Regions from separate parts of the Paenibacillus sp. Y930 genome, predicted to be linked through region 1. Evidence: riboswitches for the same ligand, from Rfam matches in the RefSeq annotation. Region 1 holds a riboswitch; the other holds the start of a gene.
What was found. Region 1 has a riboswitch for cyclic di-GMP ahead of AC1TO5_RS15870 (NPCBM/NEW2 domain-containing protein). Riboswitches for the same ligand answer to the same signal wherever they lie in the genome.

Region 1 (9,353 bases):
GAATATACAAGCTACGGTCAATAATTCTATGTCTTAGTAGATTCAAATTGACCGTTAGATTTTCTACAAACCCTTGATGGGAGCCTCTAACAACCTTTTCATTATTCGGCTCGTTCGTGCTTCTAACGAAACTTGCAGCGGTTTCCACGAAAAATACATGTTGCTCGCCATCGATATAGATCGCCGAAAATCCTTCAAGCAGTTTTTGCGTGACTTCATCAAAGTTTGTTGTGTTAGGCAGGTTGCGAAAGGGATAGTTAGCTTCGTTAAATTTGCTAGTAAAATCAGAAAGTGATAGAAAAAAATTTTGTTGCAGCTTATCTTGATCGACAAGCGTTTCAAAATAAAAGGCAATACATTGTTTGTTATTAAATACGAAACGACGATTTTTGAGATCCTGTGATTTCAGAAAAAAATTCTCAAGGTAGTTAATATTGTCTGCTATGGAGCGAAAAATGGTTGTAACTATAGGTTCAGACGTTTGTGCAATATCATAATTGTCACTATTTGTAAGGGGAGATGTAAAGTTATCGAATCTCATCTGAACACATCCTGATAAATTAGTATTTAGAAAAATCTATACTATTAAGATGCTTCTATTGTTTGGAAATTATACACACCAATAGATCACTAGTTATTATATGAAATTAGCACCAATTTCAGAGGTGTACACCCAAATACTGGTTATGGTATAGTCGTTTGAAAGCGTTACCAACATTGAAATGTACAGCTGCAAAATAAACAAAATATCATTTTCGAGCGTGATTTTATGTTGGTAAAGCGAAACTAAGGGAGGTTTTAATGTGAAGTACTTCAAGAGATTATTATTTTCTACGGTTTTGTTATTAGCGTTGTTGTTACCAACTGTTAGCTTTGCAGCTCAAAATACGGAGGACAAAATTGATATAAAAGACTATACAGAAGCTATGCAACCTGGATGGAACTTGGGCAATACTTTTGATGCCGTTGGAAAAGATGAGACAGCATGGGGTAACCCTAAAGTTACGCAGGAATTCATCGAGCAAATTGCGGATCAAGGCTATAAAAGTATTCGAATTCCAGTTACATTTGATCAAAGAATGGAAGAAGCTCCTAACTACATCATTGATGCCGAATTCCTTAATCGCTTAGATCAAGTGATTCAGTGGTCGCTTGATGAGAATCTATATGTGATGATCAATATTCATCATGATTCATGGATCTGGTTAGAATCAGGCATGCAGGAAAATCACGATGCTTCTCTTGCGCGTTATGATGCGATTTGGACGCAGCTTGCTAACCGATACAAAAATCTATCTACTAAACTAATGTTCGAAAGTATTAATGAACCACGCTTCTGGGGAACGGACGAAGAAAAACAAGGATATCTTGATGAGCTGAATTCATCCTTCTATGACATCGTCAGGAAATCTGGAGGTAAAAACGATATTCGTCCGCTCGTCCTACCAACGCTAGATACGGGGTCAGAGCAGCATAAGCTAGATGCGCTATACAGCTTTATTGATAAGCTAGACGATCCGAATATTATATCTACCGTTCATTATTACGGCTTTTGGCCGTTTAGTGTAAATATTGCCGGCGTCACTACATTTAATGAGGAAACGAAAAACGATATTATTAGTACATTTGATCGTGTACATCATACATTTACGAAAAACGGTATTCCAGTTATTATTGGTGAATTTGGATTGCTGGGCTTCGACACTGACTTGAATACGATTCAGCAAGGTGAAAAGCTTAAGTTTTTTGAATTTATGATTCACTATGCCAATGAAAAAGAATTAACACATATGCTATGGGATAACGGACAGCATTTTGGTCGTCAATCTTTTGAATGGTCGAACCCTGAGCTATTTGCAATGATGAAAGCTAGCTGGGCAATTCGTTCAGCAACAGCTGAATCTAACTTCATCTATGTAGAGCAAGGTAAAGAAGTTACTGATGTAACGAAATCGCTTAATTTGAACGGAAATAAATTCGTTGCACTTGAATTAGCTGGCGAGGAATTAACTGCAGGTGAAGATTATGTCCTTGCTGGCGAAGCATTGACTGTGAAAGCAAGCTTGCTTGAAAGCTTAACAGCATCAGAGAAACTAGGGATTAAGGCGATATTAACTGCTACTTTTGATAAAGGTAAGAGCTGGAACTTCGATGTTATTACATACAATACGCCAGTCCTCCAAAATATTGTAGGTACAGCAACCGATTTTGCAATTCCAACGACATTTAACGGAGATAATCTTGCTACGATGGAAGCTATTTATGCGGATGGTAGTTTTGCAGGTCCACAAAACTGGACGTCATTCAAAGAATTTGCTTACACGTTCGCACCTTCGTATGACACTAACAAAATTATACTTAAGGAGAACTTTTTCCAAGAAGTTAATGATGGCGCAGTAAAACTAACACTTTATTTCTGGAGTGGTGAAGTTCTTAACTATACGATTACAAAAAGCGGAGATGTAATTGTAGGTATAGTGGAAAATACTGAAGATACAAGTAACAAGATGACACGCGCACAATTTATCGAGCTTGTTATGAATACATTGGGTCTTCTAGATGGAACAGCGGTAAGCTCATTTACTGATGTGGAGAAGGATGCGACCTATGCTAATGCAGTAGCAAGTGCGGAAAAACTGCAAATTATTAATGGTAATGGCAATGCTGAATTTGGGGTAAATGACCTTATTAGACGTGAAGATACGGCTGTCATTTTGCAACGCGTTATGACTGTGTTGAATGCAAAACCAGGCAAAGTAGAACTGGTTACCTTTAAAGATCAACAATTAATTAGCAATTATGCGGTAACGGCGGTTAAGACATTGCAGCAGTCTGGTATTATCCTTGGAAAAACTAATGGAAACTATGATCCAAGCGGACTAGCTACTAAAGTAGAAGCTGCAACGATGATCTATAGATTACTTATTCAACAATCCAACTAAAAGTATTCCAAAGCGGTGATCGCTTCTCGTTATTCAATCGGGGAGTGATTGCCGCTTTTTTAACGCTGGATAAGGTTAATAGCGATACAGTTCAAAAGTTTCATTATTTACAATAATTAATCGAGAAAATAATATAAATTCTTTAAAAATAAGGATTGAGTTATAGAAAAAAGTGATCATCGAGTGGAAATTAATAAAATTTTATAAAAAAAGGTTATTATACCTACTTTTAATTGATTCCAAATGATCATGTAATATGAAGGCATGCTATGTTAATGTTTGTATTATTAAGTGGCAAACCTATAGAAATGTAGGGACGCAAAGCTACAGGGACTAAAGTTATCTAATAACTATGTCAGCCAGTTGCCAAAGAGTATAGCATGCTTTTTGTTTCTAAAAGTTGAATAAAGACGACGTAATTTTTGACGTCTTAAATGTCTGACTTTGCGTGCAAAAAAGCTACTCTATGGGTAGTTTTTTTTTCGTGGCTAAATATTAGATCATCATCACTCAGGAGGTAGAAACATGAACAAAATGATCGTAATTGCAACAACTGCAGCGCTATTACTAAATATTTCTGTAGGGGCTGCTCCAGTATTCGCCAATGATTTGCAAAGTAAGTATGAAGTAAGAGCAGTCGTAGAAAGTAATGTGAGCAACGTTAATCTAGCTTCTGTAGCTCCATTTGATCTGTATGGTAAAGATATTCTAAGGGATTACAATGCAGTATACAAAATGGATAATGCCAATATTGGATCAATTACTAATAACGGTGGAAACTATCCGAACTCACAAATTCAAAAAGCTATTGATGGAGATATGGCTACACATTGGGAAACTGGCAAGCCCAACAGTGCAATATTTACTAATGAAATTATTTTCAATCTTAATGAATCGACAACATTAGATAGAATCGTTTATGCCGCTAGACAAGCAAGTGCTCAAGGAAAAGGATTTGCGCAGAAATTTGAAATCTATAGCTCAGCTACAGATAATGGCGATGATTTTACACTAGTATCTACAGGAGAGTATAAGGGATCAACTGGTCATATTGTTGAGATAAAATTTGCACCGACAGCATTTAAACGTATTAAATTCGTATTAACAAAAGCGAATCAAGATTGGGCAAGTGCTGCAGAATTTTCTTTCTACAAGGAAGATACAGTTAGAGATGCCTTTAGCGGTATTTTCACAGATGGAACGATGAGTGCAGTAGTTCCAGCATACAATCAAGTAGACAAGATCAATGCATTAGAGGCAGAAGCGAAAGCACATCCGTTATACTCTATGTTCAGAGATCAACTAGAATTGGCTAAAAAGCTAGTTAACGGTGAAGTCGATCTTGAAGGTACAATTATTACCGCAGAGCAACGTGGTGATATGAGAAAACACGCACAACAAAATTTGAGAGTGAATTTTGGTACGAATAATCAGCCGACTGGCTTTGCAGTTATGCCAGGAGAAACTATTAACATTTATGTAGATGTAGAGTCTGCCGATAAATTACCCTCAATAGTCTTTACTCAACAGGAGGCAGCTTGGAACGTATGGGCAAGAGCAATACAATTACGTCCAGGTAAAAATACAATTACGGTACCTACATTTTCAAAAAATAGTTATTATGCCCATGATGTAACTCAAGGTGGAACTGTATATATTGTTAATCCCTATACGGCTGAAGAGCAAGGAAAAGCTCCAATCATTCGATTGGAAGGTTTAGAGAAAATACCGTTTATGACAGCAGATACAGATCCAGAAGAATTTAAGGCTTTCTTAATCGACTATAAACAAAGATTAGATGCAGATAAAGCTGTACATCCAAATGTTAATGATCGTCAATTAATAGATGTAGTTGAGATGGTAAGTGATCATGTTATCTTTACTGGAACAGCTACAATCGCTTATAACACTTTTGTAACGCAAGGTAAAAATCCAATGGATACGATAACAGGCTATGATGCTTGGATGAAGACAATGTTTGATTTCTATGGTTTCGATGGTAGTAGTGAACTTCATGATCCGAAGTTAATTCGTGAAAATATTAGATTAATGCAACCATATGGTGCTATGTATGCAGCAGGTGACCATACCGGGATTCAAATCGGAACGGTTGGCACGATGTTAGCTGACTTTAACAAAGTATCTCCAGGTTGGGGATTGAATCATGAGATTGGACACCGTTTGGCTGTTGGTGAACGAGAATATGGTGAAATAACGAATAATATGCTATCTATGTTGATGTCTGTTCATGCTAATTCAATAAATAACAGTATCGCAATAGATAACCGTATTCCGTATGAAAGTACAATTTATAAATACGTTATCGAAGAAAATAAAGTAGTCATGAACAATCAATCTTATTTTGCAGCACTTGCAGCATATTGGCAGTTAGAATTAGCTCATCCAGGATATTGGACGGAGCTGAATAGAATGTACCGCGAGCGGAAGGTTTCTCTTGCTAACGGAGATAATTCTAAGCAACAGTATTTAGTGGAGTTTTCCTCAGAAGTGCTTGGAATGGATTTAAGTAGTTATTTTGCTAGACATGGATTCACAGTTAATCCAGAAACGAGAGAGAAGACAGCTGTATACCCTGCTCCGAAAAAGCTATGGTATTTGAATGATACGTTAATTAATTATGAAGGAACAGGTATAACTAGCAAAGATGTAGCGATAAAAGTCGGTATTACTGCTAACGCTACTGCAAAGTCTAATACATTAAACTTTACGATGGACAAATCCGTTAAAGAAGATTTCTTAGGCTATGAGATTTATAGAAACGATACGCTTGTAGGATTCACTGGTACGGGTCAATTCGTTGATCAGAATATAGATCCGAGCATTAATTATACTTATACAATTATTGGCTATGACAAGAAGCTAAATACGCTTAAACCAGTATCTGTTAAGGCATTCATGCCAACGTTATCTGTTGAGGATCAAGTGACATTGAAGCTGAATCATCCGTTTGATCCTATGAATTATGTGAAGGCAACGAACTATCAAGGCAATGATATTACGAGTAAAGTTGTTGTGAAATCAAATAATGTTAATGTTACACGTAAAGGAAACTACAAAGTTGTATATGAAGTAAAGAGTGAACAGGCAACAGAAACGAAGACAACAAACGTTACCGTTACGAGTAATTATATGTATGCTTCTGATCTGAATGCCCAATCAGCCAAAGTTGGCTCGGGTTCTTTCCAGAAAGATAAAGCCGCTAATGGAGGCATCATTACACTTATTAGACAGGGACTTCCGGTAGCCTATACTAAAGGTCTTGCCGCACATGCCAATTCTGAAGTGGTCTACAATATTGAGGGTAGAGGTTATGACTTCTTTGAAAGTTATATTGGTATCGATCAAGCAGCGAAAGGTAGACCATCTTCAGCTACATTTGAAATATATGTAGACGGAGAAAAGGTATTCGATAGTGATGTTTTCCTATCAAGTACAGCACACGAATATGTAAAAGTAGCTGTTACAGGAGCGAAAGAAATCAAACTCGTTACAACAGATGCTAATAATAATGGTAATAATTATGATCATACGGTTTGGGCTGATGCGAAATTCAGTAATAATTCTAGTATGCCAACATTAACGGTAGCTGAAGAAATGGTAGTCGTTAAGTTAAATGATGAATTCGATATGTTAAGCGGCGTAGAAGCATTTGATGTCGAAGATGGAAACTTAATCGAAAAAGTTGATGTACAAATGAATGGGTTCAGTTCAGAGAAAACAGGTACTTACAACGTACAATACACAGTGACGGACAGCGATGGAAATAAAATTACACAATCCAGAACGGTTGTCGTGTACAGTTCTAGTCGATACGCAACTGATGTGGAGTGGGAATCTGCAAGAACAGATTATAATGTCGTAAGAAAAGATAAATCAAGTACTAACGCCACATTAAAATTACTTGTTAATGGTGAAACGAAAGAATTCGCAAAAGGAATAGGAACACATGCCAATTCTGAAATTGTATATAACATTGGTGATACGAACTACGAGTACTTTGAAACAATCATTGGCGTTGACCGTAATATTGCAGCACAAAATAACTCAAGTGTAATCTTTAAAATTATGGCTGATGGTCAAGAAGTGTATAATAGCGGGTTGATGAAATACAATACCGAAGCCCAATTTGTAAGAATACCAGTTAAAGGTGTTGAGCAATTAACACTAATTGTAGACAACGCAGGTAATGGCAATGCATCTGATCATGGAAACTTTGCAGGTGCTAAGTTTTTAATTTTGAATAGTACACCTGAACTTACAATAGGTGCGTCTACTTCTACTAAAGTAGGACAAGCAATATCAGTTAGCGCAGAGTATTCAGCTATCGATGCTGAAGATGGCAACATCACTTCTCAAGTCGTCGTAACTGGTGAAGATGAAGTAAACTTCAATCGTGCGGGACAATACCCAATCACGTACACTGTTACCGATAAAGATGACAACACGACTACAAAAACAAGAATTATTGCCGTTGTTAATATGGAAGACTTCAAGTATGTATCTGATTATAATTGGAAGTCTACACAAAATAGCTATACTGCACCTAAGAAAGATATTGCAATAAGTGGTAAAGCATTACGATTAACGGATGAAAACAACGCCGAAGTTACGTATGCTAAAGGTATTGGTGCACATTCAACGTCCACGATTGTATATAATCTAACGGATAAAGATGTTAACTACTTCACTTCATTTGTAGGTGTAGATCGACAAATGTATAATACTGTAGGTTCAGTTTCTTTTGAAGTATATGTAGATGGAGAGAAGAAATTTGATAGTGGATTAATGAATTCAAGAGACGCAGAGCAACAGCTTGAAGTTGATCTTAGCGGAGCGCAAGAGCTTAAGCTAGTCGTAACGGACGGAGGAAATGGTAACGGATCTGACCATGCAGTATGGGGGGATGCGAAATTCCACTTTGCCAATGGAGATCGACTATATACAAGCGATCTAGTTACGGCAATCGAAGAGACTAAAGTTATTTCACTAGATGGTTATACTTCTGAAAGCATTGCAGCATTACAAATTAGCTTGATGAGAGCAGAAGAAGTACTAGCTAATGAAGATGCTACTCAAACTGAAATTGATGCAGCATTAGTAGCCTTGCAGAAAGCTACAGAGGAATTAACACTATTAGACTTAACTCAAGTCATTACGATAAGCGACAAGTATTTAAATGAAGCGATTAAGAAGACTTTAGCTATAAGTGGTGAGATCACACTTGGAGATATGTACAACCTTACGACGCTAACAGGTGACTCCAGAAGAGTTAGATCACTTGATGGTTTACAATATGCGAAAAATCTAGTGACCCTTGATATTGCAGGTAATGAAGTAGCTGACTTCTCACCATTGCAAGGCTTAACAAAATTGGAGAACTTGATTGCGGATCCTCAATTCATTGTAATGGGTAGTTTACAAGGACCAGTCGTTGAAGTAGCGAATATCGTTAAAGATATCGATGGTAACTATGTTATCCCTACTGCAGCAGGCGTTCGCAACAATGCAACGTTTAATGAAACGATATTTGATGTTAATGAGTGGGCAGCAAATCCGGATAAGTTCATACTGGATCTTTCTAATGAAGACAAGGGTATTTACACGTTTATGATGAATTATGAAGTTGCTGGTCATCTTGTCATGGTCATGTATATGATTGATGTTAAATAACTCATAGTTCGATAGATAGTCTAAATATATACAAGGAAGCAGTCCCTCAATATATAGGGAACTGCTTCTTTGTTGTTCAAGAGTATAGCGGGAAATACTACTTACTATAATGATCCGGAATCATAAAGGAAACGGTTGTTCCTTCATTAGGTTTGCTGACAATAGACAAGCCATGTCCATACAGTTGTGTTAACCGTCGATTCGTATTGGCAAGCCCGATTCCACCCTTTCCTTTCATTGCTGGATTTAATAGCTGCACAATCTGCTCCTGCTCCATTCCTTTACCATTATCGATGACTTCAATTATAATTGCTATGAACAAGTGATATATGCTCTATAGCTAATTTGAGTAGTAATCGTCATAGCTATAGAGCGAGATTGTCCAACGATAAGACAAAATTGCATATAATTTGTACTCTAATACGTACTATAATTTGTATCTTCGTTGGGTTATTATGGATATAAGTGTAAGTTCAAAATATATAAGTAATAAGCGATAGGGAGTGGATGAGTTGATTACAGAACAAATAGGCGTTCCATTAGAAGGGTTTGCTGAATTTAGCAGGGAAGTGGCGGCACAGGGCGCGGTATTGTTGCAAAATAATAATAAAGTTCTTCCTTTGCAAAATGAGGATAAGGTTGCCATTTTCGGTAGAACTCAAATTAATTATTACCGTAGCGGTACAGGTTCAGGTGGTAGTGTTCATGTGACACATACAA
Region 2 (9,353 bases), on a different contig from region 1:
GTTTGCTTGCGCTGCCGAAGGTGACACTTTCCTCTAGATTCAAGTAGCCAGTCTTAATGACTACTGGGTTAAGATTGCTCGCAGTGATCGACGATTGTAGTTCACTTATTGTGCATGAGCTGCAATCTACGGCACTATTACTATAATTAGTAATGGCCGATGTAATCACTTGTGATTGCCCTTCGATGTAATTCGCAATAACAGGCTGCATACCAGCAACAATTGTATATTCTGGCGCATTGGCAAGATTGTGCATAGTACCCGAAAGTAATACTTTATTGGAGCTTGCAATATCTCTCCCGTTATTCGGATTAATGCTTACAGGTCCATCCTCTGGCTCCTGTGCTTCCTGCTCCCTTTCAACAGGTGCAACCGTTCCATTGTAATCCATTTGTGTCGTTTCACCATAATAATCCGTTAAGCCGCTAACACGCAGCTCCTCATCATACGTCACCGATAACGTCCCAGAGCTATTAGCATTTGTAACACTAATAAGATGATGCTCGCTATCGTATTGCAATTGCGTCGTACTTTGGTCAACATCGATAATTTGTACAAGATCACCGTTCGCATCATAATTAAATTGTTGACTACGTCCAGCATGATCGACTACCGATACTAGCAAATTATCGCTATCGTAGCTCAATTGGAATGAAGCACCACTCGTTGTCACTGACTTTAACAATGAATTTTGGTAGCCCAATTGAATCTCATTACCATTAATATCTCGTATAGACTCTAGACTTCCAGCACTATTAAAATAATAGATTGTTCCATATGCCGTTTCTAGCTGATGTCCTCCGCCAGATCGCTGAGTTAAGCTCCAATTCGTTCCTTTTGGAGTGAGATATTTCCCATTCGATAATGGAAGGAATTCATAACGAGAACCACTTGGCTCTAGTAAAACGATCTTGCTATCCTCTTCCGTCAATGACCATTCGTAGGAGTGCAGCCACCCCAAACCACTCGTACCTTCATTGGAATTACGGCTTAGATATAAGATATTGAAGCTTAGTGGCATTAACGCATCTAGTCCAAAGTAAGGGGATGTATATACAAAATCTCCTCTGGCCATATCAATCGGCGCTGTCCCACTTGGATTGACTATGCGTAATCTCGCATCTAGAGCATCCGTTGTAAATTGCGCTAGATCGGCTTGCGTTGGTAATGCTTCTATTTCCGGATTGACTAATAATATAGAGCTTAGATTGCTAATTGGATTAGAACAATCTAGTCCATTACAGACATCATCTGTTACTCCATTCCATACAGCGATTTGCTCCGCTATTTGAATGCTTTCAGCGATCGAATCCGTCTTGTAGAAGTATCCCGCCGCTGCTTCCCAAGTCATCGGGAAGGATGGTGTAATAACCTTCATGACACGGATGATTTCTGAATGACTAGAAGTAATGCCATTCTTTTTAGCTTTAGCTGTAATATAAGCTATTTGCCCAGCAGTCAATGATGTCTGATGCGACCAAGCACCATTCGCACCAGCTGTTGTCGTCCCTAGCTGCTTGACCTCCGTACTGCTCGCTGTCGTGTATTCTAATTCAATTGTTGCTCCTGCTGCTGCTGTACCACTAATAACAGTTCTGCCATTACTAGAAGCTACTGCCTGCAAAGATGTCGGCGACTTAAGTAGCTCAGTGCCAACCATCTCAAAGCTCGCCATCTGACCATAATACACACTGTTTCCTGTATAGTCAGCAGGGGATATACATATGGTATATCGACCCTCTGGCAGCTTTTGACCATTGATCGTACCATCCCATATTACTTCATGAATAATATATTGATTGCCTGCTTTCGTAGGGTAAATCTCTCGCTTAATGATGCTCCCTGGTATCGGTGAGCCTCCATCACTTTGCGGCGTACAAACCATAATAACAGTATCATGCTCATCTTCCCCGTTATCTGCTGCATTGAAGCTAAAGCGAATACTTGTCGTCTCATTGCCCTCGACAGGCAGCTCACTTGGCTCAATTCGCATATTGGTAGAGGCATCAGCTTTATTGTTCAATACCGAATCTAGCGGTGGATAAATCGGAATACCTGAGAACAGCACCGCCATCATTAGCGCCCATATTAACACAACTTTAGTCATTTTCCTTTTCAACTTTATCTCTCCTCATTCTATTCTTATTAAAGTTGATCTAACACTAGCAATAAGCGATAGATCACTGTAGCTGACTCTGCTCTTGTTGTTAATTGTAATGGCTTCAGTCCTGTAGCATTACCTTCGATGAGATTCAAGCGAATAGCTGTTGCCACAGAAGATTTTGCCCACTCACTAACAGCATCGCTATCTTTGAATTCTGCTAATTCTGTTTCATTGCTACTAGTATTTTGCTCCCCTAGCTGCGTGCCTACTGCTCGCACTAACATCGTCATCATCTCTTCTCGAGTTAACGCATCATTAGGCTTAAACTTGTCTCCTGAGCCTTGTACAATTCCAGCTGCAGCAGCTGTTTCAACCCATGAATAATACCAAGCTTGAGGTGAAACATCACTGAACGATGATTGCTCAGCCACTACTTCCTCTATCCCTATCGCTCCTACTAGTAGCTTTGTAAATTCCGCTCTAGTAATTGACCGATTCGGAGCAAAGCTCGTTGCACTAACACCATTAATGATGTCTCTAGCTGCCAATGTTTCAATCACATGCTGTCCCCAATGCTGCTGTATATCGTCAAAGCTAATACTGCGATACATAATCGCGTAAGTACCTGTATGAGCAATTGAAGCTTGCGTGAATCCTGCTACAACTTGATTGGCTCCACCGATATACTCCCAATAGCCAACTGTCGCGTTCCAGCGATAAATGCCGAGCTTATCGATCTCATTGCCCGAATACGAATGCAGTGAATGACTCATACGAAGCAGTGCATTTTTCATAAAGCTTTGCTCTGCATCGAGCTGCCAAACCCCACTCGCAAGTTCTAGTGCATGACCGTTTGCATCAATTAACGAATATTGGTTCGAACGTTTTTGCGTAATACTTACTTTTGTTGGAGCTGGAAAGCTGATCTGCTCGATTGTGACAACGACACGCTGATCATCCGTTGCCAACTCCCCACCTTCTCCATTAATAACTATGCTATATTGCTCTTCCTCCTGATCAGATCCATTTGGTAATCCGGCGTCACTATCAGTTCCAGACTGATCGGGTGGAGATGGATTACTATTGCCTGTAGCTAGATTCATAGAGGCTAAACCCCCATCTGGCTTGCTATAAAATAACTGTGAGCCATTTATACCAATCAAGCCTCCCATTGCATCAGATATAGAAATTGTGGAGACCTTACCATTATTCAGCTCAACCGTTTTCAATACAGGGGTGCCATTCGTATTTTCTATAAATGCTGCATATGTATCACTTATCGCCATCATTGCATATTCTTGCTGTTTGCTTGTATACTCCGTTACATCCTTAGCTGAAGAGGTGTTATTAAGCACATCCATCGATACATATTTGCTTTCACCCTGCTCATTACGCTGCAACGCCAATATATGCGTGCCATTAAATACGAAACTATCTATATGGTTAGAGCCACCTAGCATAATAAGCGGGCGCTTAACTCCTGTTTTGAGCTTTAATAGACTTACACCGCCGTCTCTAGCATGCTTATAGACGACCACCCCTTCAACTAACACTGGAAAACGACCTTCTCCAATATTAGATTCTCTTCCCGTAGAGAAATCATAGTACATCATAAACCCATAATTCGTACGGTCATACCATAGCGCTCCATTAGCATCCACCGTTGGGTTAGAATATTGTCCGGCTTTCGTATTAAGCTTAGTCTTCGTTCCTGTTGATATTTGATAACGCATAATATCCCAATTCATCGTTGCATTAGGCTCATCACCCTTATCTGCCCAAACAATATAGTCACTAGATAAATACGGTGCATCGACTGTAGGGCTACCCGTTGTAATATCTTTTTTCTCTCCTGTTACTGTATTAAAATAGACTAGCTTTTTCTGACCAGCATCTTGAATTTCTAGCCAAATCATTCCATCTCCTGAAATTTGCACATCCGTAGCTTTTTCTAAATTCGGGATAGCAGCTGCACTTATTTTCGTATTCGTTGCTAGCAATACGAAAACAATTGCCACTACTGAACACGCTACTAATGTCCTAACCCCTTGCTTCCATTTCAACATTATGTACCCTCGTTTCACGTATTTTGGACGCAAAAAAACCACTTGCCTTGAGCGACCCGGCTATCATCTCATCGAGCTTCACTCGATAAATTAGACCCGTGGCTTTGCGTCTCCGCCTTTCGACGAATTTGCCTTTTTTCCTACATTTGGTTTGTCATTTTATGAAATATTTTGCAGTCTCTGCTTATTTACATTCTATGCTCTCAATGAATTTCCTTCTTTTTTCCTATTTTCCCATAAAAAATTTTTATATACTTGTGACTTCAGTCTTTTCAAGCGTTCCAATAGACCCATATATCTCTAAGTACTAGTAGCCTTAAGCACGAGTTTATAATAATAGTTCACATATTCCATACCAATTAGCGCAAAATTCGGTTAATTCTTAGGTCATTAACCAACTTAATAAACAACAGATATATTCGGGCCACTAGGTCTCTCTTATCTTGGAACCTAAGTAGTAACAATATATGAAAGATACACAAATATAACGACAGGAGGTAGCTTATGTCCGAGTCAAAGTCTAAACTTCTGACAATAGAGGAAGCAGTTGAATTGGTGGATAATCGTAGAATTCGGGGTGGGACGACAATTTTATAAACCCTTTCAAAGGTATATGCTCAAAGTGTATGTTAACAAAGATTGCTTTTAGAATTTCCTCTACAACAGACTTTCAGCTTGATTAAGTTGATACACCAACCTAATCAAGCTGAAAGATGTTTTATTTATACAAATGAGATGATTATTTTTACAAATGAGATGATTATCTCTCAACACGAATGAGTAATAGCTCCACGTCTTCTAGTGCCTGCAAACTATGCTGCTCTTTCGGCTCCATATATAACATATTGCTAGGCGTAAGCTCGACTCGCTCCCCAGCAACATTAAATGCTATTTTGCCTTTTTGAACTACGATAAGTACATCCGCATTAGCACTATGCTCCGGAATACCGTTGCCTTTCTTAAGTTGAATCTGGACTACCTTTGTTTTCTCAAAACTGGTAAGAGGATTCATATACTTGTCCTGATCCTGCAAATGGCTTTCTAGATTAAATACTTTCATCCTTTATTCCTCCCTGCTTCATTGAAATCATAGTACTCAAGCTGTATTAGTGACTATCCTCATCATTACCTTCAGTATAAATCAGTTTACATTAATAGCATGTGATTCAAATCACCAATTTTGCTACTTCATCTTAATAAGGAGATAGATAAAGTATGGAGCTCCGATTACTGCTACAACTACTCCTGTCGCTATCTCCGCAGGTGCCATAATGACTCTTCCGAGCATATCAGCGACAATGACTAATAATGATCCTGCTAACGCTGCTGTCGGTAGTAATATATTATGTTGCGAACCTACTAATCTTCTAGCTAGATGAGGCCCGATTAAGCCAACAAACCCTATCCCTCCACTTACAGAAACACATGCTGCTGCAAGTGCAACAGCTGCTACAAGCAACTTGATCTGTTCCCGTTGGACAGAGATACCCAGTGCTATCGAACGTTCCTCACCTAAACTAATAATGTTCAATACATTGGATTTGTACATCAAATAAGGAATGAGAATGAATACCCATGGCATTAATGTTATAACGAATTTCCAATTGGTTCCCCATATGCTTCCTGCTAACCATGAAGCTACAAATTGATATTGATCCGGCTTTAATCGAATCGTGAGGATAACCATGGCTGCACTAATTCCCGCTGCAACACCAATCCCCGTAAGTAGCAAACTATTCGGAGAAATTCCTTGGTTACGTTGATATGACAGAATAAAGATTACTGTAGCGGTTAGTCCAGCACCTACGAAAGCAAGAACTGGCAGTAAGAAAATATGTCCCGTACTCGTTACAGAGAAGAAGGAAACAAATATCATAACCATCAAACCAGCACCAGCATTAATACCGAGTATTCCTGGGTCGGCTAATGCATTACGTGATACAGACTGCATAATGCAACCTGACACCGCAAGCCCTGCACCGATTAATACAGATATTACAATTCTTGGTAAGCGAAAATCAAAAAGTATTAATTGCTGCTGAGCAGTACCTTGACCAAATAATGTTTTGAATAATTCAATTGGTGCAATCTTCATATACCCCGTATTCATACTAAGGATGAAAGAAATCATGATAAGTATGCCAAATGTTATCAGTATAGTCGCTTTACTACGTTTCTTTTTCAATTCAACTGCACCATTCATCGCTTGTCCCACTTAGATCGCTCCCCTTTCCTTACGAGCCAAATACAAGAAGAAAGGAACCCCAATGACCGCAACGATAGCCGCAACGGGTGTCTCATATGGAGGGTTAATCACTCTTGCTAATAGGTCGGCAAGTATAATAAGTAACGCTCCAAGTACAGCAGAGCATGGAATAATTAGTCGATAATCTAATCCCACTAGTTTGCGAGTGATATGTGGAATGATAAGTCCCACAAAACCAATGGAACCAACAAGTGCCACAGATGCACCTGCCAACATAAGAACAATAATCGCACATGCTAATCGTACGAATCCTGTTCTTAAGCCCAATCCTCTCGCAACCTCTTCGCCAAGTGCTAGAATGGTAACGGATCGCGAAAAATAGATTGCCCCTGCCATCGCAATAATGAACCATGGCAATAACATCTCAAGCTGCTCCCACTTTACACCTGACACACCTTGAGCATACCAAAAAGCGATATCTTGACCTATTTTGAAATAGAGCGAAATTCCTTCACTTAGTGCAGATAATAATGCACTAATCGCCGCTCCTGCCAACACAAGTCGTACAGTAGATACACCACCTCGGTTCATAGCTGCTATACCATATACCAGAAAAGCACCAAGCCCCGCTCCTACAAATGAGAATAGTAATATAATGTGAAATGGTGCTGATGGGAAAAAGGCCAAACTTATTGTAAGCATTAATGCAGCTCCTGCATTAAGACCCAATAAGCTTGAATCTGCCAGAATATTACGTGTCATCCCTTGCATGATCGCACCCGCGACCGCAAAGCTAGCACCTACCATCGCCCCAGCAAGGATACGAGGTAAACGCAAAGTATGAATAATCTTATGATCTAATATTGTTGAGTTATAGTGGAAAACTGCATCCCATACTGTAGAAAGAGGCATCTCGGCGAAGCCAATCGATATCGATATCGCAATTGCAACGACTATTGCAATTAATCCACCAATAAGTGTTATTATCGCTGCGATTGGTCTTGATTGAACCTTGACCGCTGCTGAATCTTTGACATCATTAACCATGATGTTATCCTCCGAATTGTGCTAGATGTAAACGGCGGTATACGCCATCTTGAGATAGAAGTACGTCATGACTACCTTGCTCTGTTATTCCTTCTTCAGTCACAACAACAATACGATCTGCATCCTTAATCGTCGCTAATCTGTGAGCGATAATAAGTGTCGTTCTACCTTTGGATAGCTCAGCTAATGATTCCTGAATAGCTAATTCTGTTTCCGTATCTAATGCCGAAGTAGCTTCATCCAATATTAATATCGGAGGATTTTTGAGGAACATACGTGCAATCGCTAATCGTTGCTTCTGACCACCTGACAGCTTCACTCCACGTTCACCAATAACAGTATCTAGACCATCAGCTTGTCCTTCGATCAATTGTTCTAGCTTGGCACGTCGCGCCGCTTCCCACACTGCATCATCATCAGCATCTAATTGGCCGTACTTAATATTTTCACGGATTGTACCTGAAAATAAAAATACATCCTGCTGCACAATTCCGATTTGCTTACGTAGAGAATCCTGGGTAAACTGGCGAATATCTATATCATCGATACAAATTGAACCATGATCTACATCATAGAATCTTGGAAGCAGGCTACAAATGGTTGTTTTACCCGCACCAGATGGTCCAACAAAAGCAATAGTCTCTCCTTTTGCAATCGTCAAATCGATATGATTAAGTACCGGTTGCTTTCCGTCATAACCGAATGAAACATCCTTAAATTCAATTTTCTCATTCATCTTGTCCAATGTAATAGCATCCGGTGCGTCCGCAACATCGGGGTTCGTATCTAATAGCTCGATATATCTCTTGAACCCAGCTATACCTTGAGGATAACTCTCGATAATGGCATTAATTTTTTCAATAGGTTTGAAGAAGACATTCGTTAATAGAATAAATGCCATTAAAGATCCGTAAGACATATCTCCTTTAATAACAAACCAAGTACCAAATACCATTACGAATAAAGTAACGAGTCTCATCATCATATAGCTGATCGAACCATTTTTGGCAATAAGTTTATAGGATAATAATTTCGTAACTCGAAAACGATTATTGTTAACTTCAAATTGTTCTTCTTCAAATTTCTCGTTAGAGAATGCTTTAACTACTCGAATACCACCTATATTCTCTTCAATTCGTGCATTAAAGTCCCCAATATCACTATAGAGCTGATGAATCGCTTTCGTCATTTTTTTATTAAAGTAGATTACAACACCAATAATAAATGGAACAATAACAAATGTAATTACTGCCAGCTTCCAGTTAAATAATAGCATCATAACAAACGCACCAACTAACGTCATTACTGCGATAAATAAATCCTCAGGACCATGATGGGCAACTTCACCAATCATGTTCATATCATTCGTCAGTCTACCAATAAGATGACCTGTTTTCGTATTATCAAAAAAGCGAAACGATAATTTCTGAATATGGGCAAATAACTTTTTTCTCATATCCGTTTCAATATTAATTCCGAGTACATGTCCCCAATAATTTACGATATAAAGTAGAAAAGTATTGAGCGCATATAATGCTAATAATGCTGCGGAAGCCCATATAATGAGATTCCACTCCTCATTGGGTAATAACTTATCAATAAATACACTTATTGCTAGCGGAAAGGCTAACTCCAGTAAACCAGCTAAAACGGCACAACCAAAATCGATAATAAATAAACGGGTATAAGGCTTATAGTAACTGAAAAATCGTCTAATCATCTAGAACCTCTTTTCTGTAACATAATTACGTTGACATAAGTACTATTTATATCTCATTCTTATATTGATAGTGATTATCATATTCACAACAACAAAGTATAGAGCATTATTGATTTTGGCGCAAATGATATTGTTACTTTGATACGAGAGGAGTTATCCGAAATTGGACTATCTATATTCTTATAAAGAAATCACGCAACATACTTTGCT

Region 2: it holds a riboswitch for cyclic di-GMP, as region 1 does, so the genes downstream of both, AC1TO5_RS09980 (S-layer homology domain-containing protein) here and AC1TO5_RS15870 (NPCBM/NEW2 domain-containing protein) in region 1, are expected to answer to the same signal.

Annotation. Positions count from the first base shown of each region.
Region 1 is NZ_JBXCIX010000005.1:180,072-189,424, reverse strand. Features, by position in the region: gene AC1TO5_RS15880 (spore germination protein) at 1-541, opposite strand, end outside; gene AC1TO5_RS15875 (cellulase family glycosylhydrolase) at 804-2,942, shown strand; cyclic di-GMP riboswitch class I at 3,226-3,313, shown strand; gene AC1TO5_RS15870 (NPCBM/NEW2 domain-containing protein) at 3,468-8,633, shown strand; partial or broken gene AC1TO5_RS15865 (sensor histidine kinase) at 8,731-8,943, opposite strand; gene AC1TO5_RS15860 (glycoside hydrolase family 3 C-terminal domain-containing protein) at 9,146-9,353, shown strand, end outside.
Region 2 is NZ_JBXCIX010000003.1:208,723-218,075, forward strand. Features, by position in the region: gene AC1TO5_RS09975 (Tle-like phospholipase domain-containing protein) at 1-2,119, opposite strand, end outside; gene AC1TO5_RS09980 (S-layer homology domain-containing protein) at 2,146-4,170, opposite strand; cyclic di-GMP riboswitch class I at 4,218-4,313, opposite strand; gene AC1TO5_RS09985 (AraC family ligand binding domain-containing protein) at 4,931-5,230, opposite strand; gene AC1TO5_RS09990 (FecCD family ABC transporter permease) at 5,354-6,373, opposite strand; gene AC1TO5_RS09995 (FecCD family ABC transporter permease) at 6,386-7,423, opposite strand; gene AC1TO5_RS10000 (ABC transporter ATP-binding protein) at 7,428-9,143, opposite strand; gene AC1TO5_RS10005 (ABC transporter substrate-binding protein) at 9,307-9,353, shown strand, end outside.